3 regions of the Kitasatospora sp. NPDC006697 genome follow, and region 1 is predicted to be linked to each of the others. Evidence: riboswitches for the same ligand, from Rfam matches in the RefSeq annotation. Region 1 holds a riboswitch; each other region holds the start of a gene.
What was found. A riboswitch is a leader RNA that binds a small molecule or an ion and turns the genes downstream of it on or off. The one in region 1 is predicted to bind thiamine pyrophosphate.
Positions count from the first base shown of each region.

Region 2: it holds a riboswitch for thiamine pyrophosphate, as region 1 does, so the genes downstream of both, thiC (phosphomethylpyrimidine synthase ThiC) here and thiO (glycine oxidase ThiO) in region 1, are expected to answer to the same signal.
Region 3: it holds a riboswitch for thiamine pyrophosphate, as region 1 does, so the genes downstream of both, ACFYNO_RS06580 (purine-cytosine permease family protein) here and thiO (glycine oxidase ThiO) in region 1, are expected to answer to the same signal.

Region 1 covers NZ_JBIAGU010000001.1:602,834-614,463, forward strand. The annotation lists gene ACFYNO_RS02665 (polyprenyl synthetase family protein) at 1-902, shown strand, start outside; gene thiE (thiamine phosphate synthase) at 953-1,609, opposite strand; gene ACFYNO_RS02675 (Rv2175c family DNA-binding protein) at 1,606-1,974, opposite strand; gene ACFYNO_RS02680 (NAD(P)/FAD-dependent oxidoreductase) at 1,991-3,181, opposite strand; TPP riboswitch at 3,259-3,371, shown strand; gene thiO (glycine oxidase ThiO) at 3,363-4,517, shown strand; gene thiS (sulfur carrier protein ThiS) at 4,514-4,723, shown strand; gene ACFYNO_RS02695 (thiazole synthase) at 4,726-5,523, shown strand; gene pknB (Stk1 family PASTA domain-containing Ser/Thr kinase) at 5,600-7,525, shown strand; gene ACFYNO_RS02705 (sulfite oxidase-like oxidoreductase) at 7,554-8,183, opposite strand; gene bfr (bacterioferritin) at 8,389-8,871, shown strand; gene ACFYNO_RS02715 (bacterioferritin-associated ferredoxin) at 8,905-9,177, opposite strand; gene ACFYNO_RS02720 (class II 3-deoxy-7-phosphoheptulonate synthase) at 9,299-10,633, opposite strand; gene ACFYNO_RS02725 (anthranilate synthase family protein) at 10,922-11,630, shown strand, end outside.
Region 2 covers NZ_JBIAGU010000003.1:1,565-7,558, reverse strand. The annotation lists gene ACFYNO_RS05265 (cupin domain-containing protein) at 1-103, shown strand, start outside; gene tenA (thiaminase II) at 144-812, shown strand; gene ACFYNO_RS05255 (DUF5326 family protein) at 1,001-1,201, shown strand; gene ACFYNO_RS05250 (VC0807 family protein) at 1,414-2,133, shown strand; gene ACFYNO_RS05245 (SPFH domain-containing protein) at 2,224-3,702, opposite strand; gene ACFYNO_RS05240 (hypothetical protein) at 3,890-4,111, opposite strand; TPP riboswitch at 4,258-4,392, shown strand; gene thiC (phosphomethylpyrimidine synthase ThiC) at 4,388-5,994, shown strand, end outside.
Region 3 covers NZ_JBIAGU010000003.1:302,486-314,115, forward strand. The annotation lists gene ACFYNO_RS06560 (bifunctional DNA primase/polymerase) at 1-510, shown strand, start outside; gene ACFYNO_RS06565 (DUF5926 family protein) at 745-1,722, opposite strand; gene ACFYNO_RS06570 (ATP-binding protein) at 1,820-2,497, opposite strand; gene ACFYNO_RS06575 (glycerophosphodiester phosphodiesterase) at 2,736-3,566, opposite strand; gene ACFYNO_RS06580 (purine-cytosine permease family protein) at 3,631-4,995, opposite strand; TPP riboswitch at 4,988-5,137, opposite strand; gene ACFYNO_RS06585 (S1C family serine protease) at 5,386-7,164, shown strand; tRNA gene ACFYNO_RS06590 (tRNA-Ser) at 7,226-7,313, shown strand; gene ACFYNO_RS06595 (hypothetical protein) at 7,419-8,216, shown strand; gene ACFYNO_RS06600 (FAD-binding oxidoreductase) at 8,277-9,656, shown strand; gene ACFYNO_RS06605 (hypothetical protein) at 9,971-10,303, shown strand; gene ACFYNO_RS06610 (DMT family transporter) at 10,458-11,414, opposite strand; gene ACFYNO_RS06615 (glycoside hydrolase domain-containing protein) at 11,564-11,630, shown strand, end outside.

The DNA of each region.
Region 1 (11,630 bases):
GCTGGCGCGGCGCCGGCGGCCCGGCCGACGGCGAGGGCATCGCCGGCGCGGCCGCCGCCCTGGAGCTGCTGCAGGCCAGCGCCCTGGTGCACGACGACCTGATGGACCGCAGCGACACCCGCCGCGGCCTGCCCTCGATCCACCGCCGGTTCGAGGCGCTGCACCGCGAGCAGGGCTGGCGCGGCGACCGCGAGCAGTACGGCGCGGCGGCCGCGGTGCTGCTCGGCGACCTGCTGCTGATCTGGTGCGACGAGCTCTTCGTCGGCTGCGGCCTGGAGCCGGCCGCGGTGCTGGCCGCCAAGCCGGTCTTCGACCTCATGCGCACCGAGGTGATGGCCGGCCAGTACCTGGACGTGCTGGAGCCGGTGGCCGGCGACTCCACCGACGACCGGGCGCTGGAGCGGGCCCGGACCGTGCTGCACTACAAGTCGGCCAAGTACACCATCGAGCGCCCGCTGCAGGTGGGCGCCCGGCTGGCGGGGGCGGACGAGGAGCTGGTGGCGGCCTACGGCGCCTTCGGCCTGCCGCTCGGCGAGGCCTTCCAGCTCCGCGACGACCTGCTCGGCGTCTTCGGCGACCCGGCGGTCACCGGCAAGCCGGCCGGCGACGACCTGCGCGAGGGCAAGCGCACCCTGCTGGTGGCACTGGCGCTGCGCGGCCTGGGCCCGGCCGATGCGGCCCGGCTGGACCAGCGGCTCGGCGCCCCGGGGCTGACCCCGGATGACGTGGCCGAGCTGCGCGACCTGGTCGCGGCCAGCGGGGCGGCCGAGCGGGTGGAGGAGCGGATCGAACAGCTGATGGCCGAGTCGCTGAAGGCCCTGGCGGCCGCGCCGCTGGCCGACGAGACGGCCCGCCGGACCCTGCTGGCGCTGGCCGAGGCGGCCACCGTCCGCCGGTACTAGAACTGCCTGACGGCGGGTCACCGGACCCGCCGTCAGCCCTCCGTGGACCGTCAGCCCGCCGCCCGCACCCGCCGGGCCAGCTCGGCCGCGGCGGCTCCCGGATCGTCCGCGGCGGTGATCGCCCGGACCACCACCACCCGCCGGGCGCCGGCCGCCAGCACCTGGTCCAGGTTCCCCAAGTCGATGCCGCCGATCGCGAACCACGGCCGCTCCGTGCCCAGCCCGGCCGCGTACTCCACCAGGCCCAGGCCCGGCGCGGGCCGCCCCGGCTTGGTCGGGGTCGGCCAGACCGGGCCGGTGCAGAAGTAGTCCACACCGGGCTCGACGGCGGCCGCGGCCACCTCCGGCTCGGCGTGGCAGGACCGCCCGATCACCGGGTCGGCCCCGATGATCGCCCGGGCGGCCGGCACCGGCAGGTCGTCCTGCCCCAGGTGCAGCACCTGGGGCCGGGCGGCGTGCGCCACGTCGGCCCGGTCGTTCACCGCGAACAGCTTGCCGTGCTTGGCCGCGGCGGCCGCGAAGAGCTCCAGGTACTCGAGCTCCTGCCGGGCCTCCAGGCCCTTGTCCCGCAGCTGCACGATGTCCACGCCGCCGGCCAGCACCGCGTCCAGGAACTCCGGCAGGTCGCCCTGCTCGCGCCGGGCGTCGGTGCACAGGTAGAGCCGGGCGTCGGCCAGCGCCGCCCGGTACTCCTGGCCCGCCGTCACAGCGAGAGCGCCTGGGCCCGGCGCTTCACCTCGGTGCCGCGGTTCTCCCGCAGTGCCTGGATCGGGCTGCCGGGCAGCGACGGGTCCTCGGTGAAGAGCCACTCGAGGATCTCCTCGTCGCTGAACCGGCCGTCCCGCAGCACGGTCAGGGTGCCGACCAGGTGCTTGACCGGGCCGTCGTCGTCGATGAACGCGGCCGGCACCTGCAGCGCGTTGTTCGGGCCGCGGCGCACCGCGATCAGCTTGCGGTCCTTGACCATCTGGCGGACCTCGGTGACCACCACACCCCAGCGCTCGGAGATGTCCGGGAGGTACAGCCACTCGGTAACCAGCTGCTCAACAGTCGAATGCGTCTCACTACTCACGGCACCAGCCTGCCACCTATCCGGCCGCGACCGCACCAACCGCCGTCTTGAGCGGCACCGCGGGGTCGGCGGCGAGCGCCGGATCGATCAGCGTGCCGTGCTCCACCAGCCGCCTCCCCTGGGCGAAATCTCGCGGGCTGCCGACGGTCAGCACCGCGCTCAGCGCGCCCTCGCGCAGCCAGAGCGCCGTCCAGGCGGGCTGGTCCGGCGAGCCGCGCCAGAGCAGTTCGTCGCCGTCGCGGTGCCGGCCGACGTACTGCACCATCCGCCCGAACTGCTCCGACCAGAAGTACGGCACCGGGTCGTAGGGCTGGTCGGCGCCGAGCAGCCCGGCGGCCACCGCCCGGCCGGAGCGCAGCGCGTGGTCCCAGTGCTGCACGGTGATCCGCTCGCCGGAGCGGGCCGAGGGGTAGCTGACGCAGTCGCCGGCCGCCCAGACGCCGGGCAGCGAGGTGCGCAGCCGGTCGTCGGCGAGCACGGCGCCGGTGCGGTCCAGCTCCAGGCCGCTGCCGGCCAGCCAGCGGGTGTCGGGGCGGGCGCCGATGCCGACCACCACCAGGTCGGCGGCCAGCTCGGTGCCGTCGGCCAGCCGGACGGCGCCGGGCTCGACGGCGGCGACCCGGGCGCCGAGCCGCAGGTCCACCCCGGCCTCGGCGTACCAGCGCACCATCGGCGCGGTCAGCTCGGCGGGCAGCGCCCCGGCCAGCGGCGCGGCGGCGGCCTCCAGCACGGTGACCTCACAGCCCAGGGCCTTGGCGGCGGTGGCGGTCTCGGCGCCGATCCAGCCGGCGCCCACCAGCACCAGGCGCAGGCCCGGCCGCAGCTCGGCGCGGATCGCCCGGGAGTCGTCCACGGTGCGCAGGGCGCGGACGGCGCCGGGCAGGGTGACGGCGGCGGCGCCGGTGGCGATCACCAGGTGGTCGTAGCCGACCGGGCCGGCGTCGGTGGCCAGCTCACCGGGGGCCAGGCCGGTGGCGGTGCGGCCGAGCAGCAGCTCGACGTCCAGCCGCTCCCAGTCCAGCTCGAACTCGGTGCCCTCGATCTCGCCCGACAGCACGCCCTTGGAGAGCGGGGGCCGGTCGTAGGGCCGGTGCGGTTCGGCCCCGACCAGGGTGACCGGGCCGGTCCAGCCGCCCTCCCGCAGCCCGATCGCGCACTGTGCCCCCGCCAGTCCGGCGCCGATGATCACTGCTCGCTGATCCGTCACCCGGCCACTGTAGCGAGCACCCTCGTTCCGGCCCTCGAGAGCGGCTACAGGGGAGAAGTCACCCGGCGTTATGGTGGGGCTGTCCTCACGGGAGCCCGGCGCACCGGGCTGAGAGGCGGGCTGCGGCGGCCCGCGACCGTCCGAACCTGATCCGGGTCATTCCGGCGAAGGGAGAATCGCTTTGGCACGCCTTCCCGTGCCCGACGTGCTGGTGGTCGGCGGCGGCATCATCGGCCTCGCCACCGCCTGGCGGACGGCGCAGCGCGGGCTCGCCGTCACCGTGCTGGACCCGGTGCCCGGCGGCGGTGCCGCGCAGGTGGCGGCCGGCATGCTGGCCCCGGTCACCGAGCTGCAGTACGGCGAGGAGCCGCTGCTGCGCCTGGGCATCGCCTCCAACGTCCGCTATGCCGACTTCTGCGCCGAGCTCGCCGAGGCCAGCGGCGGCCTGGAGACCGGCTACCGGGCCACCGGCACCCTGGCCGTGGCGCTGGACGCCGACGACAAGGCCGAGCTGGGCGAGCTGCACGCCTTCCACCAGCGGCTCGGCCTGGACTCCCGGTGGCTGACCGGCCGGGAGGCCCGCAAGCTCGAGCCGATGCTGGCCCCGGGCGTGCGCGGCGGCCTGCATGTGGCCGACGACCACCAGGTGGACGGCCGCCGGCTGCTCACCGCCCTGCTGGCCGCCTGCGAGCGGTCCGGCGTGCGACTGCACCGGGCCGCGGCCGCCGAGCTGCTGGTCGAGGACGGCCGGGCGGCCGGGGTGCTGACCGACGCCGGCGAGCGGCTGGCCGCCGGCCGCACCGTGCTTGCCGCAGGCTGCCGCAGCCACCTGCTGCCCGGCCTGCCCGAGGGCGTGCTGCCGCCGGTGCGCCCGGTCAAGGGGCAGATCCTGCGGCTGCGGATGCCGCCCGCCTTCGGTCCGTTCCTCTCCCGCAACCTGCGTGCCGTGGTCCGCGGCGGGCACCTCTACCTGGTGCCCCGGGCCGACGGCGAGCTGGTGGTCGGCGCCACCACCGAGGAGCAGGGCCACGACACCACCGTCACCGCGGGCGGCGTCTACGAGCTGCTCCGGGACGCCCACGAGCTGCTGCCCGGGATCACCGAGCTGCCGCTGGTGGAGACCTCGGCCGGGCTGCGCCCCGGCTCCCCCGACAACGCCCCGCTGCTCGGCCCCACCGCGCTGCCCGGCCTGCTGGCCGCCACCGGCCACTACCGCAACGGCGTGCTGCTCGCCCCGGTCACCGCCGACCTGCTCGCCGAGACGCTGGCGACCGGCGCCGTCCCCGCCCTCGCCGCCCCGTTCTCCCCCAGCCGCTTCGCCAGGAGCCCGCAATGAGCCTGATCCCCCTCACCGTCAACGGCGAGCCCCGCGAGGTGCCCGCCGGGGCGACCCTCGCCGAGCTGGTCGCCGAGCTGAGCACCGCCCCGTCCGGCGTGGCCGCCGCCCTCAACGAGACGGTGGTGCCGCGGGGCAGCTGGCCGCGGACCCCGCTCACCGCGGGCGACCGGGTGGAGATCCTGACCGCCGTCCAGGGAGGCTGACCATGGCTGACGACCCGTTCCTGATCGGTGACACCGCCTTCTCCTCCCGGCTGATCATGGGCACCGGCGGCGCCCCCAGCCTGGAGGTGCTGGAGCAGGCGCTGCAGGTCTCCGGCACCGAGCTGACCACGGTGGCGATGCGCCGGGTCGACCCGGGCACCCAGGGCTCGGTGCTGGACGTGCTGACCCGCAACAGCATCCGGGTGCTGCCCAACACGGCCGGCTGCTTCACCGCCGGCGAGGCCGTGCTGACGGCCCGGCTGGCCCGCGAGGCGCTGGGCACCTCCTGGGTGAAGCTGGAGGTGATCGCCGACGAGCGGACCCTGCTGCCCGACCCGATCGAGCTGCTGGACGCCGCCGAGACCCTGGTGGACGACGGCTTCACCGTGCTGCCGTACACCAACGACGACCCGGTACTGGCCCGCAAGCTGGAGGACGTGGGCTGCGCCGCGATCATGCCGCTGGGCTCGCCGATCGGCTCCGGCCTGGGCATCCGCAACCCGCACAACTTCCAGCTGATCGTGGAGGGCGCCGGCGTGCCGGTGGTGCTGGACGCGGGGGCGGGCACCGCCTCGGACGCCGCGCTGGCGATGGAGCTGGGCTGCGCGGCGGTGATGCTGGCCTCGGCGGTCACCCGGGCGCAGCAGCCGGTGCTGATGGCGGAGGCGATGCGCAAGGCGGTGGAGGCGGGCCGGCTGGCCCACCGGGCGGGCCGGATCCCGCGCCGGTTCCACGCCGAGGCCTCCTCCGCGATGGCCGGCCGGGCCGACCTGGACCACCGGGAGCGGCCCGCCTTCTGACGGCTCGTGGTGCACAACCATGACAGGCGCTACACCCAACCGTGCTCCGCCCACCCCTACACTCCTTCGAGTGGACATGACGGTGAACGACGCCCTGATCGGAACGCTCCTCGACGGCCGGTACCTGGTCGAGGAGCGGATCGCCGTCGGCGGCATGGCCACGGTCTACCGCGGCACCGACACCCGGCTGGACCGGGTGGTGGCCCTGAAGGTGATGCACCCGCAGTTCGCCGCCGACCCGGAGTTCGCCGAGCGGTTCATCCGCGAGGCCAAGGCGGTGGCCCGGCTCTCGCACCCCAACGTGGTCAACGTCTTCGACCAGAACGCGGACGGCGGCACGGCCTTCCTGGCCATGGAGTACGTGCCGGGCCGGACGCTGCGCCAGGTGCTGGCGGACCGCGGCGCGTTCTCGGTGCGGGCCGCGCTGGACGTGCTGGAGCCGGTGCTGGCCGCGCTCGGCGCCGCGCACCGGGCGCACCTGGTGCACCGGGACGTCAAGCCGGAGAACGTGCTGATCACCGACGGCGGCCTGGTCAAGGTGGCCGACTTCGGCCTGGTCCGGAGCACCGCCGGGGCCGGCGCGGCGGTCACCACCACCACGCCCGGTGTGATCATGGGCACGGTCTCCTACCTGGCGCCCGAGCAGATCCAGCCGACCGGGCCGACCGACCAGCGGGTGGACGTCTACGCGGCCGGCATCCTGCTCTTCGAGCTGCTGACCGGTAGCAAGCCGTTCACCGGCGAGAACCCGATGCAGGTGATCTACCGTCACCTGGAGGAGGACGTGCCGCCGCCGTCCCGTTCGGTGCCCGGCCTGCCGCCGGAGCTGGACGCGATAGTCGCCGCCGCCACGGCCCGCGACCGGGAGGCCCGGCCGTGGGACGCCGTCGAACTGCTGGCCGCGCTGCAGCGGCTGCGCCGCGGCCTGACGCCGGCCCAGCTGGACGCCGAGCCGCCGGCCTCCAACCGCCCGGCCGCCCGGTTCGGCAGCAGCGAGGCCACCTCGGTGCTGCCGCCGCTGCCGGTGGACGACCGGACGGCGGTGCTGACCCCGCGCCGCGAGCGGCTGCTGCCCAGCCGCCCCTACGACGAGCCGCCGCCGCCCCGCCCGGCCCGCCTCCGGCGCAGCCGCCGCCCGGTGCTCTGGAGCGGGGTGCTGGCCGCCGTGGTCGCGGTGGTGGCGGTCACCACCTACCTGCTCTCCGGCGCGGTGTACGCGACGGTGCCGAGCGTGCTCGGGCAGTCCCAGAGCCAGGCGTCGAGCACCCTGGGCGGGGCCGGGCTGCGGGCCAGCTTCAGCCAGGCGTTCAGCGAGACCGTCCCGGCCGGGCAGGTGATCAGCAGCGATCCCGGGGTCGGGCAGAAGGTCCGCAAGAGCGACGCGGTGAAGGTGGTGCTCTCCAAGGGCCCGGAGCGGATCGCGGTGCCGGACGTCAGCGGCAAGCCGCTGGACCAGGCCAAGCAGCTGCTCTCCACGGCCCGGCTGACCCCGGGCGACAGCCGTGAGGACTACAGCGCGACGGTGCCGGCCGGCTCGGTGATCTCCACCGACCCGGCGGCCGGGCAGCAGCTGGCGGTGAACACCCCGGTCTCGCTGCTGGTCAGCAAGGGCGCGCAGCCGGTGCCGGTGCCGAACGTGACCGGGCAGTCGGCCGACCAGGCGCAGGCCGCGCTGACGGCGGCGGGCTTCAAGGCGGCGCTGGCGCCCGACCAGGCCTTCTCGGACACCGTGCCGGCCGGTTCGGTGGCCTCGCAGAGCCCGACCGGCCCGGCCGCGCCCGGCAGCACCGTGACGCTCACCCTCTCCAAGGGACCGCAACCGGTGGCCGTGCCCAGCGTGACCGGGATGAGCGAGGGGGACGCCACCAAGGCGCTGACCGCGGCCGGCTTCAAGGTGCGCAGCACCGGGCTGAACTTCTTCGGCCTGAGCAACGTCTCCGACCAGTCGCCCTCGGCCGGGACCATGGCGCCCAAGGGCAGCACGGTGACCATCAAGTTCTGACGGCCTCGGCGGGCGAGGGGCGGGCCGCTCAGCTGAGCGGCCCGTCGCCGGGCTCCTCCTGGTGGGCGTAGCGCTGCTCGCGCCAGGGGTCGGCCAGGTTGTGGTAGCCGCGCTCCTCCCAGAAGCCGCGGCGGTCGGCGGTCATGTACTCCACCGCCCGGACCCACTTGGGCCCCTTCCAGGCGTACCGGCCCGGCACCACCAGCCGGACCGGGAAGCCGTGCTCGGCGGTCAGCGGCTCGCCGTCGTGGTGGGTGGCGAGGAGCGTGCGGGGATCGGCGAACTCGGCCATCGGCAGGTTGGCGCTGTAGCCGTACTCGGCCCAGACCATCACATGGGTGGCCGCCGGGTCCGCCGGGACCAGCTCCAGCAGGGTGCTCGCGGCGACCCCGCTCCACTCGTTGTCCAGCATCGAGAACCTGGTCACGCAGTGGAAGTCGGCCCGCACGGTGCTGCGCGGCAGCCGGTGGAACTCCTCGTGGCCCCAGCTCTGCTTGTCGCCCGAGGCGGTGGCGCCGAACACCTGGAGGTCCCAGGTCAGCGGCTTGAACCGGGGGATCGGGCCGTAGTGCAGGACCGGCCAGCCGCGCTGCACGCGCTGGCCCGGGGGGAGCCTGGGGTCAGTCGGCTGCTGCGGTTCCTGCTCGGACTGACCCATGGCTCCCATGGTGACAGACGGCGGGCGCCGCAGGCCGCGCGCCCCTCAGCGGTCGGCGCGCGCTCCTCCGTTCGCGGGAGTCACCGGTAAATCGGGCAATCCGACACTTACCGGGGTGAGTGTGAACTTACTGGAACCATCACCCGCCACGGTGCCAGGATGCGTCCCACCAGAGTGTCCGGCGCAGCCCAGGAAGGCCACACCCATGCAGGGCGACCCCGAGGTCATCGAGTTCCTGAACGAGCAGCTCACCGCCGAGCTGACCGCGATCAACCAGTACTTCCTGCACGCGAAGATGCAGGAGAACTTCGGCTGGACCAAGCTCGCCCGGTACACCCGGCACGAGTCCTTCGACGAGATGAAGCACGCCGAGGTGCTGACCGACCGGATCCTGCTGCTCGACGGGCTGCCGAACTACCAGCGGCTCTTCCACGTCCGGATCGGCCAGACGGTCAAGGAGATGTTCGAGGCCGACCGGCAGGTGGAGGCCGAGGCGATCGACCGGCTGCGCCGCGGCATCGTGGTGATGCGAGCCAAGAACGACATCACCTCGGCGAACGTCTTCGAGGCGATCCTGGCCGACGAGGAGCAGCACATCGACTACCTGGACACCCAGCTGGCGCTGGTCGAGAAGCTGGGCGAGGCGCTCTACCTCTCCACCCTGGTCGAGCAGCCCGAGGAGAGCTGACCCCGGGAGGAACCCGGCCCGGTCCTCAGCAGGTCAGGCGATCCGGCGCGGACCGGCCAGCGGCGCGGGCGCGTTGCGCTGCTCCGCCGCCTCGGGGTCGGCCAGCCCCAGCCTGGCGGCCAGCCGCGCCGTCGGGCACGGGCGGCCGCCGTGCTCGCCGAGCAGGGCCTGGATCCGCCGGACGCAGGAGCCGCAGTCGGTCCCGGCCTTGCAGCCCTGGGCTATCTGCCGGGGCGAGTTCGCCCCCTGGTCGATCGCCGACTTCACCTGGTCCTCGGTGACCGCATGGCACATGCAGACGTACATCGCGGACTCTCCCAGGTGGTACGGGCGACACTGAGCTAAGGCTTACCTTACCCGGGCCCGCGCGGGTACGAGAAGGCCCTGCCCCCGATCGGGGACAGGGCCTTCGTCACACCAGGGGGGCTCAGTGCTCCCGGTACATCTCCGCGACCAGGAACGCCAGGTCCAGCGACTGGCTGCGGTTGAGCCGCGGGTCGCAGGCCGTCTCGTAGCGCTGGTGCAGGTCGTCGACCAGCACCTCGTCGCCGCCGCCGACGCACTCGGTGACGTCGTCGCCGGTCAGCTCCACGTGGATGCCGCCCGGGTGGGTGCCGAGCGCGCGGTGCACCTCGAAGAAGCCCTTGACCTCGTCCAGCACGTCGTCGAAGCGGCGGGTCTTGTGACCGGTCTCCGCCTCGTAGGTGTTGCCGTGCATCGGGTCGCAGATCCACACCGGCTGGGCGCCGGAGGCGGTGACCTTCTCCACCAGGGTGGGCAGGTGGTCGCGGATCTTGCCCGCGCCCATCCGGGTGATGAAGGTGAGCCGGCCCGGCTCGCGGTTCGGGTCCAGCCGCTCGATCAGGGTCAGCGCCTCGTCCACCGTGGTGGTCGGGCCGAGCTTGACGCCGATCGGGTTGCGGATCCTGGAGGCGAACTCGATGTGCGCGTGGTCCAGCTGGCGGGTGCGCTCGCCGATCCAGACCATGTGGCCGGAGACGTCGTAGAGCTCGCCGGTGCGCGAGTCCACCCGGGTCAGGGCGGTCTCGTAGTCCAGCACCAGCGCCTCGTGCGAGGAGTAGAACTCGACCGTCTTGAACTCCTCCGGGGCCACCCCGCAGGCGTTCATGAAGGACAGCGCCTTGTCGATCTCCTTGGCCAGGCGCTCGTAGCGCTGGCCGGCCGGGGAGTTGCGGACGAAGTCCTGGTTCCAGGCGTGCACCTGGCGCAGGTCGGCGTAGCCGCCGGTGGTGAAGGCGCGGACCAGGTTCAGCGTGGAGGCGGAGGCGTGGTACATCCGCTTCAGCCGCTCCGGGTCCGGGCGGCGGGACTCGGGGGTGAACTCGAAGCCGTTCACCGAGTCGCCCCGGTAGACCGGCAGGGTCACGCCGTCGCGGGTCTCGGTCGACTTGGAGCGCGGCTTGGAGTACTGGCCGGCGATCCGGCCGACCTTGACCACCGGCACCGAGGCCGCGTAGGTCAGCACCGCGGCCATCTGCAGCAGCGTCTTGAGCTTGTTCCGGATGTGCTCCGCCGAGACACCGTCGAAGGCCTCGGCGCAGTCGCCGCCCTGCAACAGGAAGGCCTCACCACGTGCCACGGCAGCGAGCCGGGCGCGCAGCTGGTCGCACTCGCCGGCGAAGACGAGCGGCGGATACGAAGCGAGCTCTGCAAGGGCGGAGCGCAGCGCCTCAGGATCCGGCCATTCAGGCTGCTGCGCCGCGGGCAGGGACTGCCAGGAGTGGAGATTCGATGCGGTCACGGTGCCAGGCTACGGGGTGCGCGGCGCGGAACACGTCTCCTGATCGGCTAGTGAGACAAGAGCTGGACAATTCTCGGGAACCGGTTCGCCTGAAGAGCTGATCCGCTATCGTCCTTCCCATGACCGCGCCGCACACCTACTCCTGGTGGTGGACCATCCCCCGAGGTGGCCCACTGCTCGCGCGTTCCCAGTAGACGACACGACGGCCGCCCTCGGGCGGCCGTCGGCGTTCCAGGACCCGGCGATCCGCCCGCTGAGCAGCCCTTCTCCCTCGGAAAGAGGCCGCACGTGACCAGCATCACCGGCGCCGCCGACCTGCTCGCCCGCCTGACCGCGCCCGGTGCGCCCGCCTTCGCGCTGCTGCACCGGCGCACCCCGCGGCACGCCCCGGACACCGTCGAACTGCTGATCGGCGAGGTGGGCCGGTACGAGACGCTGGCCGAGCTGCCGGTGCGGAGCGGGGCCCCGGCCGACGGGCGCCCGCGGCACGACCTGCTCGCCCTGGTGCCCTACCGGCAGATCCGCGAGCGCGGCTACACCGCGCACGACGACGGCACCCCGCTGCAGGCGCTCGCGGTGGCCGAGCAGTACGCGCTGCCGATGGCCGAGGTGCTGGCGGCGCTGCCGCAGCTGCCGGTGGCGGTCGAGGACGGCGGCTTCGACATCTCGGACCCGGAGTACGCCCGGATCGTCCGGCAGGTGATCCAGGAGGAGATCGGGCGCGGCGAGGGTGCCAACTTCGTGATCCGGCGGGACTTCCGCGGCCGGCTGGCGGACTTCTCGCCCGCGCTGGCGCTGAGCCTGTTCCGCCGGCTGCTGGTGCAGGAGCGGGGCGCCTACTGGACCTTCCTGGTGAGCACGGGCGAGCGCATGCTGGTCGGCGCCTCCCCCGAGGTCCACGTCCGGCAGAGCGGCGGCACGGTGGTGATGAACCCGATCTCGGGCACCTACCGCTACCCGGCCGGCGGCGCGACCATGGACGGCCTGCTCGACTTCC
Region 2 (5,994 bases), on a different contig from region 1:
CCGGGGCAGCGTGGTCTTCGTGCCGGCCGGGGTGCCGCACCGGTTCCACCACATCACCGAGGAGCTGCGGGTGCTGGTGGTCTTCTCCCCGCCGGAGAGCTGAGCCGGCGGGGGCGCGGGGGCCCTCGCGTAGGGTCGGGGCCATGACCCAGACGCTGACCGAGGAGCTGTGGGCGGCCGTCGAGCCCGTCTACGCGGAGATCCTGGCCCACCCGTTCCTGGCCGGGCTGACCGACGGCACGCTGCCGCGCCGGGCGTTCCGGCACTTCGTCGTGCAGGACTCGCACTACCTGCGGGACTACGCCCGGGCGCTGGCCGTCTGCGCCGCCAAGGCGCCGGGCGAGGCCGAGGTGCGGGCCTTCGCGGACGACGCGATCGGGGCGCTGGCCGCCGAGCAGGGCATGCACGCCGAGTTCCTGGACGCCTTCGGCGAGAGCGCCGAGCGGGCCGCGGCCGAGCCGGTGCTGCCGACCACCCGGGCCTACACCAGCTACCTGCTGGCCACCTGCTACGGCGGCTCGTTCGCCGAGGCGGTGGCCGCGGTGCTGCCCTGCTACTGGGTCTACGCCAAGGTCGGCGAGCAGCTGCTGGCCAAGTCCTCCCCGGACCCGCTCTACGCCCGCTGGATCGCCACCTACGGCGACGAGGCCTTCCAGTCCGTGGTGCGCCGGGTGCTGGCGCTCACCGACCGGCTCGGGGAGCAGCTCTCGGAGGCGGAGCGGCGGCGCGTGCGGGAGCACTTCACCACCACCACCCGGTACGAGTGGATGTTCTGGGACGCCGCCTGGCGCGGCGAGGAGTGGCCGGTCTGAGCCGTCCCGGGGGTCCCGCCTGAGGGTTCGCGGTGCGAACCCGAAGGGTTTCCCTCAGGGCTTTATCCGGGTTCTCTCGGGGGCCGATCCGCTCGTTTCCGCTCCCCCGCCCTCCTACGATCGAAGTACCGAAGCGGAGAGGGCGCGGCAGCAGAGCCGACCCGAGCGAAGAAGAAGAGGTATCCGAGATGGCTGAGATCTGGAAGTCGCTGCCGGGCTGGGTCCGCAACATCGTGGTCCCGATCATCCTGCTGGTGATCGCCTTCAACATCATCGGCGCGATCTTCAGCGTGGTCAGCGCCCTCGTCTGGTTCGCGGTCAAGATCCTGATCGTGGTCGGCATCGCCGCGGCCGTGGTGGTCCTGGTGAAGAAGGCCGCCAGGAGCTGACCCGCAGCCCGCACCCCATCCGCCCAAGCGCCCGCCCCCCGCACCCGGGGGAGCGGGCGCTCGGCGTTGTCCGGCGGCCTGATTGTCAGACCGGCGGCATGACAGCTGTCACGCCGGGTCGGCGACAGTCGGCACTGACGGCGGCTCAGCTCCCGGTGACAGTGTGGAACCCGTCAGCAGGGAGCAGGGAAGCACGGGAAGGGACCAGGACGATGAGCACTGTCGGACTTCCGATCGCGGCGGCCGGGCCGAAGGCCGGGCAGCGCCGGCGCAGCCCGCTGGTCCAGGCGCTCGCCCCGCTCGCGGTGGACGTGGCGCTGCCGCTGGCCGCCTACTACGCGGCGCGCGGCGCCGGGGTCCCGCTGGTCCAGTCGCTGATCGTCTCCAGCGTGCTGCCGGCCGTCCGCACCGGCTACGGGCTGCTCCGCTCCGGCCGGCTGAACGCCTTCGCCGCGCTGATCCTCGCGGTGAACGCGGTCGGCCTGCTCACCACCTTCCTCACCGGCGACCCCCGGCTGATGATCGCCAAGGACGGGCTGGTCAGCAGCACCATCGGGATCGTCATCCTGCTCTCGGTGCGGCGCGGCCGGCCGATGATGACCGAGGGCCTGCGGCCGTTCCTCACCAAGGGCGACGCGGCTCGCGAGGCCGCCTTCGACGGGCTGCGCACCGGTGGCGCCGGGTCCGCCGGGTCCGCCGAGTCCGCCAATGACTCTGCCGCGGCCGCCTTCCGCCGGGCCGAGCGCGGCTTCTCGCTGGTCTGGGGTGCGGCCCTGGTGCTGGAGTGCGCGGCCCGGGTGGTCGGCGCCTACAGCCTGCCGCTGGCCACCATGGCCTGGCTGCCCACCGTGCTGCTGGTCGGCACCATCTGGGCGGCGACGGTGCTGACCCGGCCGCTGAGCAAGCGGATGTGGCAGCTGACCGGCGCCTGACCCGGCAGGGCCCCCTGAACAGGCGTCAGGCCGATCCCGCGCGGGGGGCGGGATCGGCCTGACGCCGCTGTTCCACCGGCGGCCGCGGGTTCAGCCCTCCTGGTCCGCCTGGACCGGGATGGTCTGGATCCGCTCCGCCTTGCGGCCGGTCGGGGCCGGGGCGCCCTCGCCCTCGCCCGGGTTCATCGCGCTGAGCAGCTGGCGGGCCAGGCCGAGGCCGGTGCCGCCCATGGTCAGCGCCTTGGCGAACATCTCGCCCATGCCCTCGGCGCCGTTCAGCAGCACCATGTGCTCCACGTTGCCGAAGGCGTCCGCGCCGGCCCGGACGATCTCCGGCCAGTTCTCGGCGAGTTGCTGGGCGACCACGGCCTCCTGGTTCTCGGCCAGCGCCGCGGCCCGGGCCTTGATCGCCTCGGCCTCGGCCAGACCCAGCGCGCGGGCCGCCTCGGCCGCCGCCAGGCCCTTCGCCTCGGCGGAGGCCGCCTCGGCCTGACCGGTCGCCCGGGTGGCCTCGGCGCTGGCCAGACCGCGGGCCTTGGTGGCCTCGGCCTCGGCGGCCGCCGCGATCTTGACCCGGTTGGCCTCGGCGCCGGCCTTCAGCTCGGTCTCCTTGGCCTGCGCCTGGGCGGCCGAGATCCGGGCGTCGCGCTCGGCCTCGGCGTGGGTGCGGACCTCGTAGGCCCGGGCGTCGGCCGGCTTGCGCACCTCGGCCTGCAGCTGCTGCTCCTTGCGCAGACCCTCCAGCTCGGCGACCTTGGTCTCCTGGACCACGACCTCCTGCCGGGCGGCGGCCTGGGCGAGCGGGCCGGCCTGCAGCGCGCGGGCCGCGGCGGTGTCCATCTCGGCCTGGTAGCCGGCCTGCTGGATACCGGAGTTGCGGGTCGCCTCGGCCTTGCGGGCGAACGCCTCCTGCTCGGCCTCGGTGGCCGCCCGGTCGGCCGCGGCGGCCGCGATCCGGGCGTCCCGCTGGACGGCGGCGGCGTGCGGGGCGGCCAGGTTGGTGATGTAGCCGGTCGGGTCCAGGATCTCCTGGATCTGCAGCGAGTCGATGATCAGGCCGAGCTTCTCCATCTCGGAGCCGGAGGCGGCCCGGGTCTCGCCGGTCAGCCGCTCGCGGTCGCGGATCATCTCCTCGACCGTCAGACCGCCGACGATGGAGCGCAGGTGGCCGGCGAAGACGTTGTGCACCCGCTGACCCATGAACTTCTGCTGGTCCAGGAAGCGCCGGGCGGCGTTGGCGATGGAGACCGTGTCGTCGCCGACCTTGAAGATCACCACGCCCCTGACCTGGACCGGGATGCCCTGCGAGGTGACGCACTCGACGTCCAGGTCGGCCTCGTTGAGGTCCAGCGAGAGCTTGCGCACGGTCTGGATGCCGGGGGTCACCAGGGTCCCGCGGCCGGTGACGACCCGGAAGCCGAGCCCCTCGCCGACGCCCTCGGTGCGGTGCTTGGACCCGGAGATGATCAGTGCCTCGTTGGGCTCGGCGACCCGCCAGCAGAGCTTGAAGAGAACGATCAGGATTATGAGGGCGGCGACGACGGCCCCCGCGATGGTGCCGATCAGCATCGGCTTGTTCCCCCTTCAGGGCGCACCGCTCCGTGGCTGCGCTCGGTTGTGCAGGATTGCGCGGAACGCGGTGGCGAATGGGATTCTGCGCCTCGCCCTCCGCGGTTGGGAAGCCGGTGGTGGTGTGTCGGCGGAGGTTGTCACGCACTGGTGACGAACCGCGGACGGTTCGTGTGCCGACCCGGCGTCAGCCGCCCGCGCTCAGGGGGGTGAGCGGCGCGACGAAGACCGTGCGCGGCGGCTGGTACTCGACCACCACCACCTGGGTGCCGAGCGGCAGCGGCTCGCCGGGCACCGCCAGGTAGGCCAGGAAGGCCTCGCTGCCGACCCGCTCCGGCACGTGCACCAGCACCTCGCCGACCAGGCCCGCGCCGATCTTGCCGGTGACCCGGCCGGTGTATCCGATCATCGTGGCTCCCCCGTTCCGTGACTGACCCCCAGTGTGCGCCCGGGCACCGACGGCGCGACAGGGCGGGGGCCGTCCGCCCCTCGAGGCCCACTGGACGCTCCGCTGAGCTGCGGCTACCGTGTGGGACGTCTTTGGGCAGGCACTTCCGCCTGCCGAACGGGAGCTCGGAGCACCGGGCTGAGAGGGCGCTGACCGGCACGTCGACGGACGGGTCGAAGGCTGCGCCGACCGCAGGAACCTGACCGGGTAATGCCGGCGTAGGGAGTAGAAGGTCTGATGACCAGCATCGATGACGCACGCCTGTCCGCTGCCGGAACGTCCGTGAGCAGCGCGGCCACCGGGTACCCGACCCCGGCCTGGCGCAAGGCCTACCGCGAGGGCAGCCGCCCCGACCTGCGGGTGCCCTACCGCGAGGTCCACCTCACCAACGGCGCCACCGTCCCGCTGTACGACACCTCCGGCCCGTACACCGACCCCGAGTACCGGGCCGACGTGCGCCGCGGCCTGCCCGCGCTGCGCGACTCCTGGATCCGCCAGCGCGGCGACGTCGAGGAGTACGACGGCCGCGAGGCCCGCCCGGAGGACGACGGCATCCGCCACACCTCGCCGCGCGGCGGCGACCTGCGCAACCTGGACGCCGTCTTCCCCGGCCGCCCGCGCCGCCCGCTGCGCGCCCGGGACGGCGCCGCGGTCACCCAACTCGCTTATGCCAAGCGGGGGATCATCACCCCGGAGATGGAGTTCATCGCGCTGCGGGAGGGCCTGGAGGCGGAGTTCGTCCGGGCCGAGGTGGCCCGCGGACGGGCGGTGATCCCGCTCAACGTCAACCACCCGGAGGTGGAGCCGGCCATCATCGGCACCAACTTCCTGGTGAAGATCAACGCCAACATCGGCAACTCCGCGGTCACCTCCTCGATCGAGGAGGAGGTGGAGAAGATGACCTGGGCCACCCGCTGGGGCGCCGACACCGTCATGGACCTCTCCACCGGCCGCAACATCCACACCACCCGCGAGTGGATCCTGCGCAACTCCCCGGTGCCGATCGGCACCGTGCCGCTCTACCAGGCGCTGGAGAAGGTGGACGGCAGGGCCGAGGAGCTGAGCTGGGACGTCTACCGCGACACCGTCATCGAGCAGTGCGAGCAGGGCGTGGACTACATGACCGTGCACGCCGGCGTGCTGCTGCGGTACGTCCCGCTGACCGCCCGCCGCAAGACCGGCATCGTCTCGCGCGGCGGCTCGATCATGGCCGCCTGGTGCCTGGCGCACCACCAGGAGAACTTCCTCTACAGCAACTTCGAGGAGCTCTGCGACATCCTGCGCGCCTACGACGTCACCTTCTCGCTCGGCGACGGCCTGCGCCCGGGCTCGACGGCGGACGCCAACGACGAGGCCCAGTTCGCCGAGCTCCAGACCCTCGGCGAGCTCGGCCGGATCGCCCGCGACCGCGACGTCCAGGTGATGATCGAGGGCCCGGGCCACGTGGCGATGAACAAGATCAAGGAGAACATGGATCTCCAGAAGGAGATCTGCGACGAGGCCCCGTTCTACACCCTGGGCCCGCTCACCACCGACGTGGCGCCCGGCTACGACCACATCACCTCGGGCATCGGCGCCGCGATGATCGCCTGGTGGGGCACCGCGATGCTCTGCTACGTCACGCCCAAGGAGCACCTGGGCCTGCCCAACCGCGACGACGTCAAGACCGGCGTGATCACCTACAAGATCGCCGCCCACGCCGCCGACCTCGCCAAGGGCCACCCCGGCGCCTCCGCCTGGGACGACGCCCTCTCCGAGGCCCGCTTCGAGTTCCGCTGGGAGGACCAGTTCAACCTGGCCCTCGACCCGGAGACCGCCCGCGCCTTCCACGACGAGACCCTCCC
Region 3 (11,630 bases), on a different contig from region 1:
GACCAGCCGCTGCTGGCCGCCACCACCGACGCCCGGATGGTGCGCTGGTGGTGGGAGCGGCACTGCCCGCAGGCGCCGCTGCTGGCGGCGACCGGCACGGCGGTGGCGGCGGTCAGCCTGCCCGTGGCGGCCGGGACCCGGCTGCTCGACTACCTGGACGCGCTACGGGTCGTGCCGGGCCCGGTGCTGGCCGGGCCGACCCGCTGCGCGCTGCTGGTCGCGCCATACGGGTACCCGGAGTTGGCGGAGCTGCTGGCCGCCCAGGAGGAGACGCTGCGTCCGGGCGGGGCGCCCGGTCGGGTGCCGAGCAGCGTGCGCTACCACGGTCCCGGCGGGTACCTGGTGCTGCCGCCGTCCCGGGTGGGGCTGGGCGGGGCTCCGGTGCGCTGGCTGCGCCGGCCGGTGGTGGCGGCGGGCGGCGGGGTGCGGCTGCCGGCGGTGGCGGAGCTGCTGGAGGCGCTGCTCGCGGCGGGTTCGGCGGTGCCGGACGGCAGCCGGCTGGCGTTCTGACCCGGGCTCGGGCGCCGACGGGGTCCGCCGCCAACTGGACGGCGGCAATGGAAAATCCGGCCGCTGGCGACGGGGGATGCACCAGCGACCGGACTGCCTAAACAGTAACAAGGATTGGCCGCAACGCCAAAGTCCCAGGGGGGTGCCGATCGCGATATTTCCCGGTCGGCCCGCTCCGATGTGACCGGATTCACGTCCTTATGGCCGGAAACGATCACACTGCGACAGGTTCGTTCAGTTCAGGGTGACCTGACGGCTCACCAGGTTGGCCCGGGCCCGGCGCTCCTCCGCGCTCAGCGGCGCGTCGGAAGCCAGCGCGCCCGCCAGCCGCTCGGCGAAGGCGGCGGCCGGCTTCTCGCAGTCGGCGGCGGTCATCGCCACCGGCAGGTCCCAGACCGGCACGGTCAGGCCGTGCGCCCGGAACGAGCCGACCAGCTTGGTGCCCTCACCGATCGAGCTCTCGCCCGCCGCCGAGAGCCGGGCCAGCGCGTCCAGCAGCTGCTCCTCCGGCACCGTCATGACCCAGCGCAGGTGGTTCTTGTCCGGGGTGCCGCACCAGTAGGCGCTGTCCACCGAGGCCAGCTTCTCGGTCGGGATCGCCGAGGCGTTGGCCCGCTCCAGCGAGGCGGCCACCTCGCCGGTCGCCGAGTCGGCGTCCTCCAGCCAGAACTCGAAGCCGGTGTGCACGGCGGGGGCGAACGGCGCCGAGAGGTCCAGCAGGTCCTGCAGCCGCGGGCCGTCGGCGGCCGCCCGGCGGGTCGGCACCGGGTTGCCCGGGTCGGTCGCCAGCGCCTCGACCAGCGCGTCGGCCAGGTCCCGGCTCAGGTCGCCGGAGGAGGACTGGGTCTGCAGGCCGAGCAGCACCGAGCCGTCCGGCCGGCGCAGCGCCGGCCAGGCCAGCGGCAGCACGGTCGCCAGGGTGACCGAGGGGACCTCGCCCGCGGCGCCGGCCAGCACCTCGGCCGTCAGGGTGAGCGGCACGGTGGCGGCCGGCACCAGCTCGCGCAGCGCCACCCAGTCGGCCTCGCCGGGCAGTCCCTCGAACGGGCGGTGCACCAGTTCCTGCACCGCGTGCGCGGCCGCCCGGCCGTGGCAGGCCTTGTAGCGGCGGCCGGAGCCGCACGGGCAGGCCTCGCGGGCACCGACCACCGGCACGGCGGCGGCGTCGATCGGGGTGGACGGGGCGGAGTTCTTGGCGGCCTTCTTGGCCATGGCGCGGCTCTCCCGGAAGTGGCGGTCAACGTCTCGGGGCAGCCTACTGAGGTTCCCGCCGGCCTCCCGCGCTCCGGCGCCGCGCCGGACGGCCCCGCTAGGCGGACCGGCGGTGCTGCGGCTCGGGCTCGCCGTCGTGCGCCGGGAGCGCGGCCCAGACGGTCACCTCGCCGGGTGCGTCCCGCACGCCCCAGTCGGTGGCCAGCTGGCCGACGATGCTCAGGCCGCGTCCGCCCCGGGCGGTCAGCGAGGGCCGCGCCGGCAGCGGACGGGTGGCCGCGCCGCCGTCGGTGACCTCCAGGGTCAGCACCCCGTCGGTGTGCATCTGCCAGCGCACCAGGATGCCGCCCAGGTCCTCGGTCAGCTCCTCGCCCGACGGGCGGGCTCCGTCGGACGGACGGGCCCCGTCGGAGGGACGGGCACCGCCTGCCGGACGGGCCTCGGCCGCCGAATGGGCGAGTTCCGGACGCAACGTCAAATCCGCGCCATTCGCCGGGAATTCCGCCGTGCTCCCGACCGGTTCTCGAGCGGACTTGTCCGCCGAGTTCTCCCCCCCGGCCAGATCCAGCAATGGTGCGAGCGGCCTGGCATAACGACAGGAATTGCTGAGCAGTTCGGAAAGGATCAGAACCGCGTCGTCGATCACCGACGCGGGGACCGCGCGGTCGCCCAGGTCCCGGCGGAGTCGGCGTCGGGCTGCCCCGACGCTGGCCGGACCGTGCGGCACCGCCATGGTCGATGAAGTCGGCACTTCGCGCGCCACCATCAACGCCACCCCCGGACCTCCTTCAGCGTTCGCCGAGGGATGGATGCCCCGACGGAATGCGCCGGAAACGGGAACAGGTGCTTGCGGTGCGTCAATTGTGAAGTCATCACCGCAGGACAACTCGCCCGCGACCCAGTGTACGCAAAAGGTGATTATCCGCTCACGCTGCGTCAGAGGACGGCGGCCCCGCGACAAACCGCCGGACCGGATTCCGCCCGATGGAATCCGGATGCGCCCCGGCGTGCGCTCAGCGCCCGAGCTGGTCGAGTACGGCGCGCGGGCGATTGGTGATGATCGCCGACACCCCGAGCTCCAGGCACAGCTCCACGTCGGCCGGCTCGTCCACCGTCCAGACGTGCACCTGGTGCCCGGCCGCCCGCAGCGCCCGCACCAGGCCGGGGCGGCGGCGCACCAGCTCGATGCCCGGGCCGGCCACCACCGCCCCGGCCGGCAGCCCGCCGCTCGGCCAGAGCCGCAGCGCCGCGGGGTGCTCGAAGAGGAAGACCCGGGGGAAGGCGGGTGCGGCCCGGCGGACCCGGCCCAGCGCCAGCCCGGAGAAGCTCATGATCCGGGCGTGCGGCCGCTCCGGGTCGCCCTCGCCCGGGCCGACCGCGCCGGCGACGCCGAACCGCTCGAGCATCGCCACCAGCTCGGCCTCCACCCGGCCGCGGTAGCGCACCGGGTGCTTGGTCTCGATCGCCAGGTCCACCCGGCGCCCGGCGTCCGCCACCAGCCCCAGCAACTCGGCCAGGGTCAGCACCGGCTGCGGCTCGGGCTGCTCCGGGTGCTTCCAGGAGCCGAAGTCGTAGCCGCGCAGCTGCTCCAGGGTGAGCGTGGAGACCACCCGGCGGCCGCCGTCCGAGACCCGGGCGATGGTCCGGTCGTGCACGCAGACCAGCTGCCCGTCGGCGGTCACCCGGACGTCGCACTCCACCGCGTCCGCGCCCTCCGCCAGCGCCCGCCGGTACGCCGCCAGGGTGTGCTCGGGCAGCGCGGCGGAGGAGCCGCGGTGGGCGACCACCTGCACCTGCTCGGCGGTGCGGGAGCGGTCGGGGGCGGAGAGGTCCGGAGTCGTCACGCCCCCACCCTAGGGGGCGAAGATGACCGGCGTCCGACGCCCACCCCAACCCCGAGTGCCCAGGTCAGGCCTTGGGCAGGGCCCTGCCGAGGGCCAGCGTGGCCAGGCCCGCGACCAGGAAGGAGAAGAGCGAGGCCGAGGTCCACTCCTGCGGGGTGAAGTGCACCAGCGACTGCAGGCCGGTCCAGAAGCCGCTCCAGCCCTTGATGCCGGTCGGCGCCAGGAACTGGTAGGTGGCGAAGCCCAGCGCCCACGGGAGCAGCAGCAGCGGCCGGGAGGGCGCCTGCTGCCCCATGTCCCAGCCGCGCCGGCCGCGGCCGAGGAAGTAGTCCACCGCCAGCACCGCGAGCAGCGGCACGAAGACCGAGCCGATCAGGTAGAGGAAGTTGGAGTACCAGTCGGCGAACTGGTCGATCTGGCTGGCAACCACCGTCACCAGCAGGCCGATCCCGCCGGTCAGCAGCCGCCGGTCCACCCGGGGGAAGAGGTTGTGCAGCGACATCGCGGTCGAGTACACGTTGGCGAAGGACTGGTCCGCCTCGCGCAGCACCAGCACCAGCAGGAAGGCCCAGCCGGCCGCCACCCCGGTGAACGAGCCGAGCAGGTTCCGCGCGTCGCCCTGCGACTGCAGCAGCGCGATCAGGCCCAGCCCGTAGCACCAGACCTGGGCGACGGTGTAGCCGCTGAAGGTGCCCCAGAACGCGGACCGGGCGGTCCGCGAGTGCCGGGTGTAGTCGGCGGCCAGCGGCACGAAGGAGACCGAGACGGCGATGATCGCGTCGGTGGCGGAGAGGAAGCCGTGCCAGTTGCCCCGGCCCGGGTTCGGGATGTGGTGCCGGCCCAGCTGCACGGTGAAGTAGACCATCGCGATGCCCACCCCGATCGCCACGTACTTGCGCAGCGCCGCGATCGAGCCGAGCGGCCAGATCGTCAGCGCCGTGGTCAGCGCGCCCGCGGCCAGCACGAAGAGCCAGTGCCAGCCGCCGGTGCCGACCACGGTCTGGGCGCCGCTGGAGATTACCAGCAGCTCGTAGATGCCCCAGCCGACGCACTGCAGCACGTTCAGCACGGTCGGCAGGTAGGAGAGCCGGGTGCCGAACAGGCCGCGCAGTACGGCCATCGCGGGCGCGCCGGTGCGGGATCCGATCAGCGCGGCCACCGCGAGCATCGCGGTGCCGATCACCGTGCCCAGCACGATGGCGGTGGCCGCGGCGGTGATCGACAGCTCCTGGCCCTGCGCGCCGAGCACGGTGGCCGCGCTGGTGAAGCCGATCAGGCTGATCCCGAGGTTGGCCCAGAGCGCGAACTGGTCGCGGAAGCCCAGCGTGCGCGGCGGTGCGGTGTCCAGCACCAGCGGCGCCTCGGGGCGGCCGTGGGACGGGTGCTCCAGCACCGTCGTGGTGGCAGGGGAGGGTGAGGCGGCCGTCATGGCGGTTGCTCCCTACGCCGGCATTACCCGGACAGGTTCCGGCGGTCAGCGCTCCCTCGCCCGCACCGGCGGCTCCGCCATGGCGTACGGTTCGATCAGCGCACTCTCAGCCTGGTGGGTCCAAGCTCCCGCGTGTCAGTTTTGGCAGCGCAAGGGTAGCCCGCCGCAAGGATTCCGCCAAGGTGGGGCAAAGCGCCGTCCGGATCGCGGGACAGCACCTTCGGTCGAGGCCGATCGAGTGGTAACCGAGGAGCCCGGGGGGAGTCGTCCGCGGCTGTCGTCGGATCCGCCTAAGGATTCTTACCAGTTCTTCAGGCAGGCCCTTACGACATCCAGATCGGGCATGGGAAAAACTATGGGCCAAGGTCCTGTCAGCGATGGAGGTCGTCCGTGAGCACCGAGCACGAGAGTGGTTCCGCCGGACCGCAGGAGGGGCTGCCCTCCGGCGGTCACGGTGAGCCGGGGGGCACTCCGGCGGTCGGTGAGACACCGGCGGTGGCGGAGTCCGCCCCGACCCTGGCATTCGGCAAGGTGACCGCCCCGGAGCCGGCCGACCGGCCGGCGGCGCCGCCGGAGCCGGCTGCCCCGGCCGGGGCGGGCGAGGAGCCCACCGCGGTGATCGAGTACATCGACGCGCCGCCGCCGGTGGCGCCGGCTGCCGCGCCGGCCGCGCCGGCCGAGCCGCCGCGCTCGCCGTTCGCGCCGCCGGCGCCGTCCGCGCAGGCCGAGGCCGCGGCCCCTGCCGCCCCCGGCTACCTGGACGCCCCGCCGCCGGTGCTGCCGCCGGCGCCGGTGCAGCCGGCCCCCGCGGCCGAGTCCCCGGCCAACCCGTACGCGGCGCCCACCGCCCCGACCGCCATCTCGGCCGGCGTCCCCGCGGCCTCCGCGTTCGGCGCCGAGCCGCATCACCCCTTCGGCGCCGGCCACCCGGTCGGCGGCGACCCCTGGGGCGGCGGCGCGGGCGCGCCGGGCGGCCCCGGCTACCCGGGCTACCCCGGCGGCGAGCAGCCGTACGGCCAGCCGGTCCCGAAGAAGAAGGGCCGCGGCGGCCTGGTCGCCCTGGTGGCCGCGGTGGCGCTGGTGGCCGGCCTGGCCGGCGGCGTGGCCGGTGCCGCGATCAAGGGCAACAGCTCCGGCTCCTCCGGCAGCGCGGGCAGCAGCCACAGCAGCACCACGGTGGCGACCTCGGGCAACACCAGCAACCGCGCGGCCGACTCGGTCGCCGGGATCGCCGCCAAGGCGCTGCCCAGCACCGTCACCATCAAGGCGCAGGGCAGCAGCGAGTCCGGCACCGGCACCGGCTTCGTCTTCGACACCGAGGGCCACATCCTCACCAACAACCACGTGGTGGCCCCGGCCCAGGGCGGCGGCAAGCTGAGCGTCAAGTTCTCCGACGGCAGCAGCTACTCCGCCTCGGTGGTCGGCCAGGCCAAGGGCTACGACGTGGCCGTGATCAAGCTGGACAGCCCGCCGTCCGGCAAGCTGATCCCGCTGCCGCTGGCCGACTCGGACCAGGTGCAGGTCGGCGACACCACGGTCGCCATCGGCGCCCCGTTCGACCTGGAGGGCACCGTCACCTCCGGCATCGTCAGCGCCAAGAACCGCCCGGTCGCCTCCGGCGACGAGGCCGGCACCCAGGTCTCGTACATGAACGCCCTGCAGACCGACGCCTCGATCAACCCCGGCAACTCCGGCGGCCCGCTGCTGAACGGCCAGGGCGCGGTGATCGGCATCAACTCGGCGATCCAGTCCAGCACCCAGTCCAGCGGCAGCGGCGGCCAGGCCGGCTCCATCGGCCTCGGCTTCGCGATCCCGATCAACCAGGCCAAGCGCGTCGCCCAGATGCTGATCCAGACCGGCACCCCGGTCTACGCGACCCTCGGCATCCTGCGCAACGACGACTACCAGGGCGACGGAGCCCAGGTGATGACCTCCTCGATCCAGGGCACCCCGGCCGTCACCCCCGGCGGCCCGGCCGACAAGGCCGGCCTCAAGCCCGGTGACGTGATCACCAAGCTGGGCGGCGTGGCCATCGACAGCAGCCCGGCCCTGGTGGCGACCATCTGGTCGCACTCCCCGGGCGACCAGGTCCAGGTCGAGTACACCCGCGACGGCAAGGCCAACACCACCTCGGTGACCCTGGGCAGCCGCAGCGGCGACACCAACTGACCCGGCCCGCCCGAACCCGGTGCACCCGGACCCCTCGGAACCGTTAGGCTGACCTCCGCCTGGAGAGCTGCCCGAGCGGCCTAAGGGAACAGTCTTGAAAACTGTCGTGGCGTGACCCGTCACCGTGGGTTCGAATCCCACGCTCTCCGCCGGAGACCGGCCCCTGACCAGCACTGCTGGTCAGGGGCCGGTGTGGTTTTCGGGCCGTCAGATCTTCAGGTGGTCTTCAGCTGAGCCTGCAAGCATGGCCCACCATGACGACTGCTCACGTACGGCCGAGTGAGCCGGTGGCACCAGGACGGCAGCTGCTCAGCAAGGTGCCCGAGGTGACCGTGCTCTTCTGGATGGCGAAGGTGCTCACCACCGGCATGGGGGAGACCACCTCGGACTACCTCGCCAACTCGATGGACCCGGTGATCGCGGTGGCGATCGGCGGGCTCGGGCTGGCGGTGGCGCTGGTGCTGCAGTTCCGGGTGAAGCAGTACGTGCCGTGGGTGTACTGGCTGGCCATCGTGATGGTGAGCGTCTTCGGGACCATGGCGGCGGACGGCCTGCACGTGGTGGTCGGGGTGCCGTACGCGGTGTCGGCGCCGCTCTTCCTGGTGGTGCTGGCGGTGGTCTTCACCTGGTGGCGCCGGAGCGAGGGCACCCTGGACATCCACAGCGTGCGCACGGTGCGCCGGGAGCTCTTCTACTGGGCCGCGGTGCTGGCCACCTTCGCGATGGGCACGGCGGTCGGCGACCTGGCCGCGCACAGCGGCGGGCTGGGCTACCTGGAGGCCGGGCTGGTCTTCACCGCCGCGATCGCGGTGCCCGCGCTGGCGTACTGGAAGCTGCGGATGAACGAGGTGCTGGCGTTCTGGATCGCCTACGTGCTGACCCGGCCGCTGGGCGCCTCCTTCGCCGACTGGCTGGGCGCGCCCAAGGAGCACCACGGCCTGGCGTTCGGCTACGGGCAGGTGAGCGCGGCGCTGACCGTGGTGATCGTGCTGGTGGTGGCGGTGCTGCAGGCGCGGCACCGGGCCGGGCGCGGGCGCGGCGAGCGGGCCTGACGGCGCGTAGGCTCCGTTCCGTCCTCAGGTCCGGCACGACCGAACGGAACGGAGCCCGCGATGACCTCGGCCGCGAGCAGTGAACTGACCACCCGGCTGCTGGCCGGCCTGCCGGAGTCCGCCGTGGTGGTGGACCCCGGGGTGACCGCCGCCTACCGCAACGACATGGCCGGGTTCTGCGCGGCCGGGCAGCCGGCCGTGCTGGTCTTCCCCACCGACGTCGAGCAGGTGCAGCACGTGCTGCGCACCGCCACCGAGCTGCGGGTGCCGGTGGTGCCGCAGGGTGCGCGGACCGGGCTGTCCGGCGGCGCCAACGCGGTGGACGGCTGCATCCTGCTGTCGCTGGTGAAGCTGGACCGGATCCTGGAGCTGGACCCGGTCGACCGGCTGGCCGTGGTGGAGCCGGGGGTGGTGAACGCCGTGCTCTCCCGGGCGGTCGAGGAGCACGGCCTGTACTACCCGCCGGACCCGTCGAGCTGGGAGTCCTGCACCATCGGCGGCAACATCGGCACCGGCGCGGGCGGGCTCTGCTGCGTGAAGTACGGGGTGACCGCCGAGTACGTGCTGGGCCTGGACGTGGTGCTGGCCGACGGGCGGCTGCTGCGCACCGGGCGGCGGACGGCCAAGGGGGTGGCGGGCTACGACCTGACCCGGCTCTTCGTCGGCTCCGAGGGCACCCTGGGCGTGGTGGTCGGCGCGGTGCTGGCGCTGCGCCCCAAACCGGCGCCGCAGTTGGCGCTGGCCGCCGAGTTCCCGTCCACCGAGGCGGCCTGCGCGGCCGTGAACGCGGTGGTGACGGCCGGCTACACGCCCTCGCTGATGGAGCTGATGGACGCCGTCTCGGTCCGCGCGGTGAACCGGCTGGCGAAGATGGGCCTGCCGGAGTCCACCAAGGCGCTGCTGCTGGTGGCCTTCGACGGGCCCGAGCGGCAGCGCGAGGTCGGCGAGGTGGCGGAGCTGTGCCGGGCGGCGGGTGCCACCGAGGCGGTGCCGGCCGAGGACGCCGCCGAGTCGGAGCTGCTGCTGGCGGCCCGCCGGCTGGCGCTGCCCGCGCTGGAGACGCTGGGCACCACGATGGTGGACGACGTCGCCGTGCCGCGCTCCCGGCTGGCCGAGATGCTGGCGGGGGTGGCCGCGATCGGCGAGCGGTTCGGGGTGGCGATCGGCGTGGTGAGCCACGCCGGGGACGGAAACACCCATCCGATCGTGGCCTTCGACGCCAAGGACCCGGAGCAGGTGGCGCGGGCCGAGGAGTCCTTCGAGGCGATCATGGCGCTCGGGCTGGAACTGGGCGGCACGGTGACCGGCGAGCACGGCATCGGAGTGCTGAAGAAGGAGTGGCTGGCACGGGAGTTGGGACCGGTCGGGCTCGAACTGCAAAAGCAGATGAAAGCACTTTTCGACCCGCTGAATATCCTCAACCCGGGCAAGCTTTTCTAGCCATTCCGAGGGGTGGCGCGCGGGGGTGGCGCGGCTCGGGGAGGCCGCCGAACGGCCTGGTCAGGTCGGTTCTCGGCCGCCGCCGGACGGTGCGGAGCCGGCTTTTGCCGGAGCGGGGTTTAGCGGGCCGAGGTCACGCGTTCGAGCGAACCGCCAGCGTCAACTCTGGCGGTTCGACGTTCCAGTGCGCACTCTTGATCTCGGCGTCGCAGCCCGCAGGGGTTCGTCTGGCCGCGAACTCCCGCACCAGTTATCCGAATTCGGCCGACCTCGGTCGGCCGGTTCGATCGCGTCAAGCTTTCTGGAGGATTTCCATGGCTCGCACCCGTACCGCCCGGATCGTCGCCGCACTCGCCGCCGCCCCGCTCGCCGCCGGGCTGCTGCTGGCCGGCGCCGGCGCGGCCTTCGCCGACAACGGAGCCGGATCCCAGGACGGTTCCAACGCCAGCGTGGTGTCCAACGTGGGCAGCGGGAACATCTTCGGCGGGGTCGACGGCAATGCCAACTGGACCCAGCAGGTGGCCACCGGCAGCGGTGCCTCGAACCAGAACAACACCCTCGGCGTGAAGGACAACTCCGGCCTGATCTGGGCCGACCAGTCCAACAAGAACGTCGACATCACCTTCGCTCCGGTCATCAAGGAGTAGTCCACCGGGGGTAGTTCGGGAGCGCGGGCACGCTCCCGGAGGTGGATGGCAGGACCGGCCGGCCATGTGGAAAGGGTCCCGTGAGCCGGAAGAAGCCGCTGGGCGGTGCCGATATCGGCACCGCCCAGCGGCTTTCCGCGAACTCGCCAAAGGTTCAGACAGACTGACGGCTCGTCAGGGTGGCTCCGGCGCTCGCCCCGACCACGCAGGCGATGCCCAGCAGCTGGGCCCAGCCGAGCAGTTGGCCCAGTACCAGCAGCCCGACCAGCGCGCTGACCGCCGGCTCCAGGCTGAGCAGGATGCTGAACACCCGGTTGGAGAGCCGGCGCAGCGCCGACATCTCCAGCACGTACGGGATCACCGGCAGCAGCAGCGCCACCCCGGCGGTGGCGGCCAGCAGCGCCAGCGGGTGTCCGGAGTGCGCCAGCCCGTGCCAGGCCTGGCCCAGCCCGAACGGGGCCAGCACCAGCGCGCCGACGGTGATCGAGACGGCCAGCCCGGCGAAGCCCTCGAAGACCGCGCCGACCCGGTTGGTGGCCAGGATGTAGCCGGCGTAGCAGCAGGCCGCGGCCGCTGCGAAGGCCAGCCCGGTGAGGTCCAGCCGGTGCCCCAGCCCGCCGCCGCCGACCAGGGTGAGCAGCACCACCCCGCCGGCCGCCAGCGCGGCCCAGGCCAGGTGGCCGAGGCGCCGGGAGAGCGCCAGCGCCACCCCGAGCGGACCCAGGAACTCGATGGTCGCCGCCGTCCCCAGCGGCAGCCGGTCGGAGGCCAGTGCGAAGAAGAGCGTCATGCCGGCCGAGAAGGCGCCGAGCAGCGCGGCCACCGCCAGGTCCCGGGCGCTGCGGCCGCGCAGCCGCGGCCGGGTGGCGGCCAGCAGGATCACCGCGGCGCAGCACAGCCGCAGGAAGGAGGTGCCGAGCACGCCCAGCGAGCCGAACAGGTGGATGGCCAGCGCCAGCCCGGTCTGTACGGCGAGCATCGCGAGCACGCAGACCACCGGCGCCGGCGCGCGCCCCAGCACCCCGCCGCCGCGGGCGGCGGTGGCGGTGGCTGCGGCGGCGCTGGTGGTGCTGGTGGCAGGCAGGGCCTGCTGGTGCTCGGTGGTGGACATCCGTCGAGTCTGACGTCAGTACCGTCCGGGTTGCAAGCGACTGTCATCTGCTGGGACGGCGGCCGAACTGGCGGCCGAACGGGTGGCCTCGGCGGCGCGTCCCGGCCCCGCTGATCCGACCGGCCGTCAGCCGCCCGCAGGCTCGAAGGATGGTCCGCTACCTGCGTACGACGGCGCTGGGCGCCGCTGCCCTCGTCCTGCTGCTGGCGACCGACG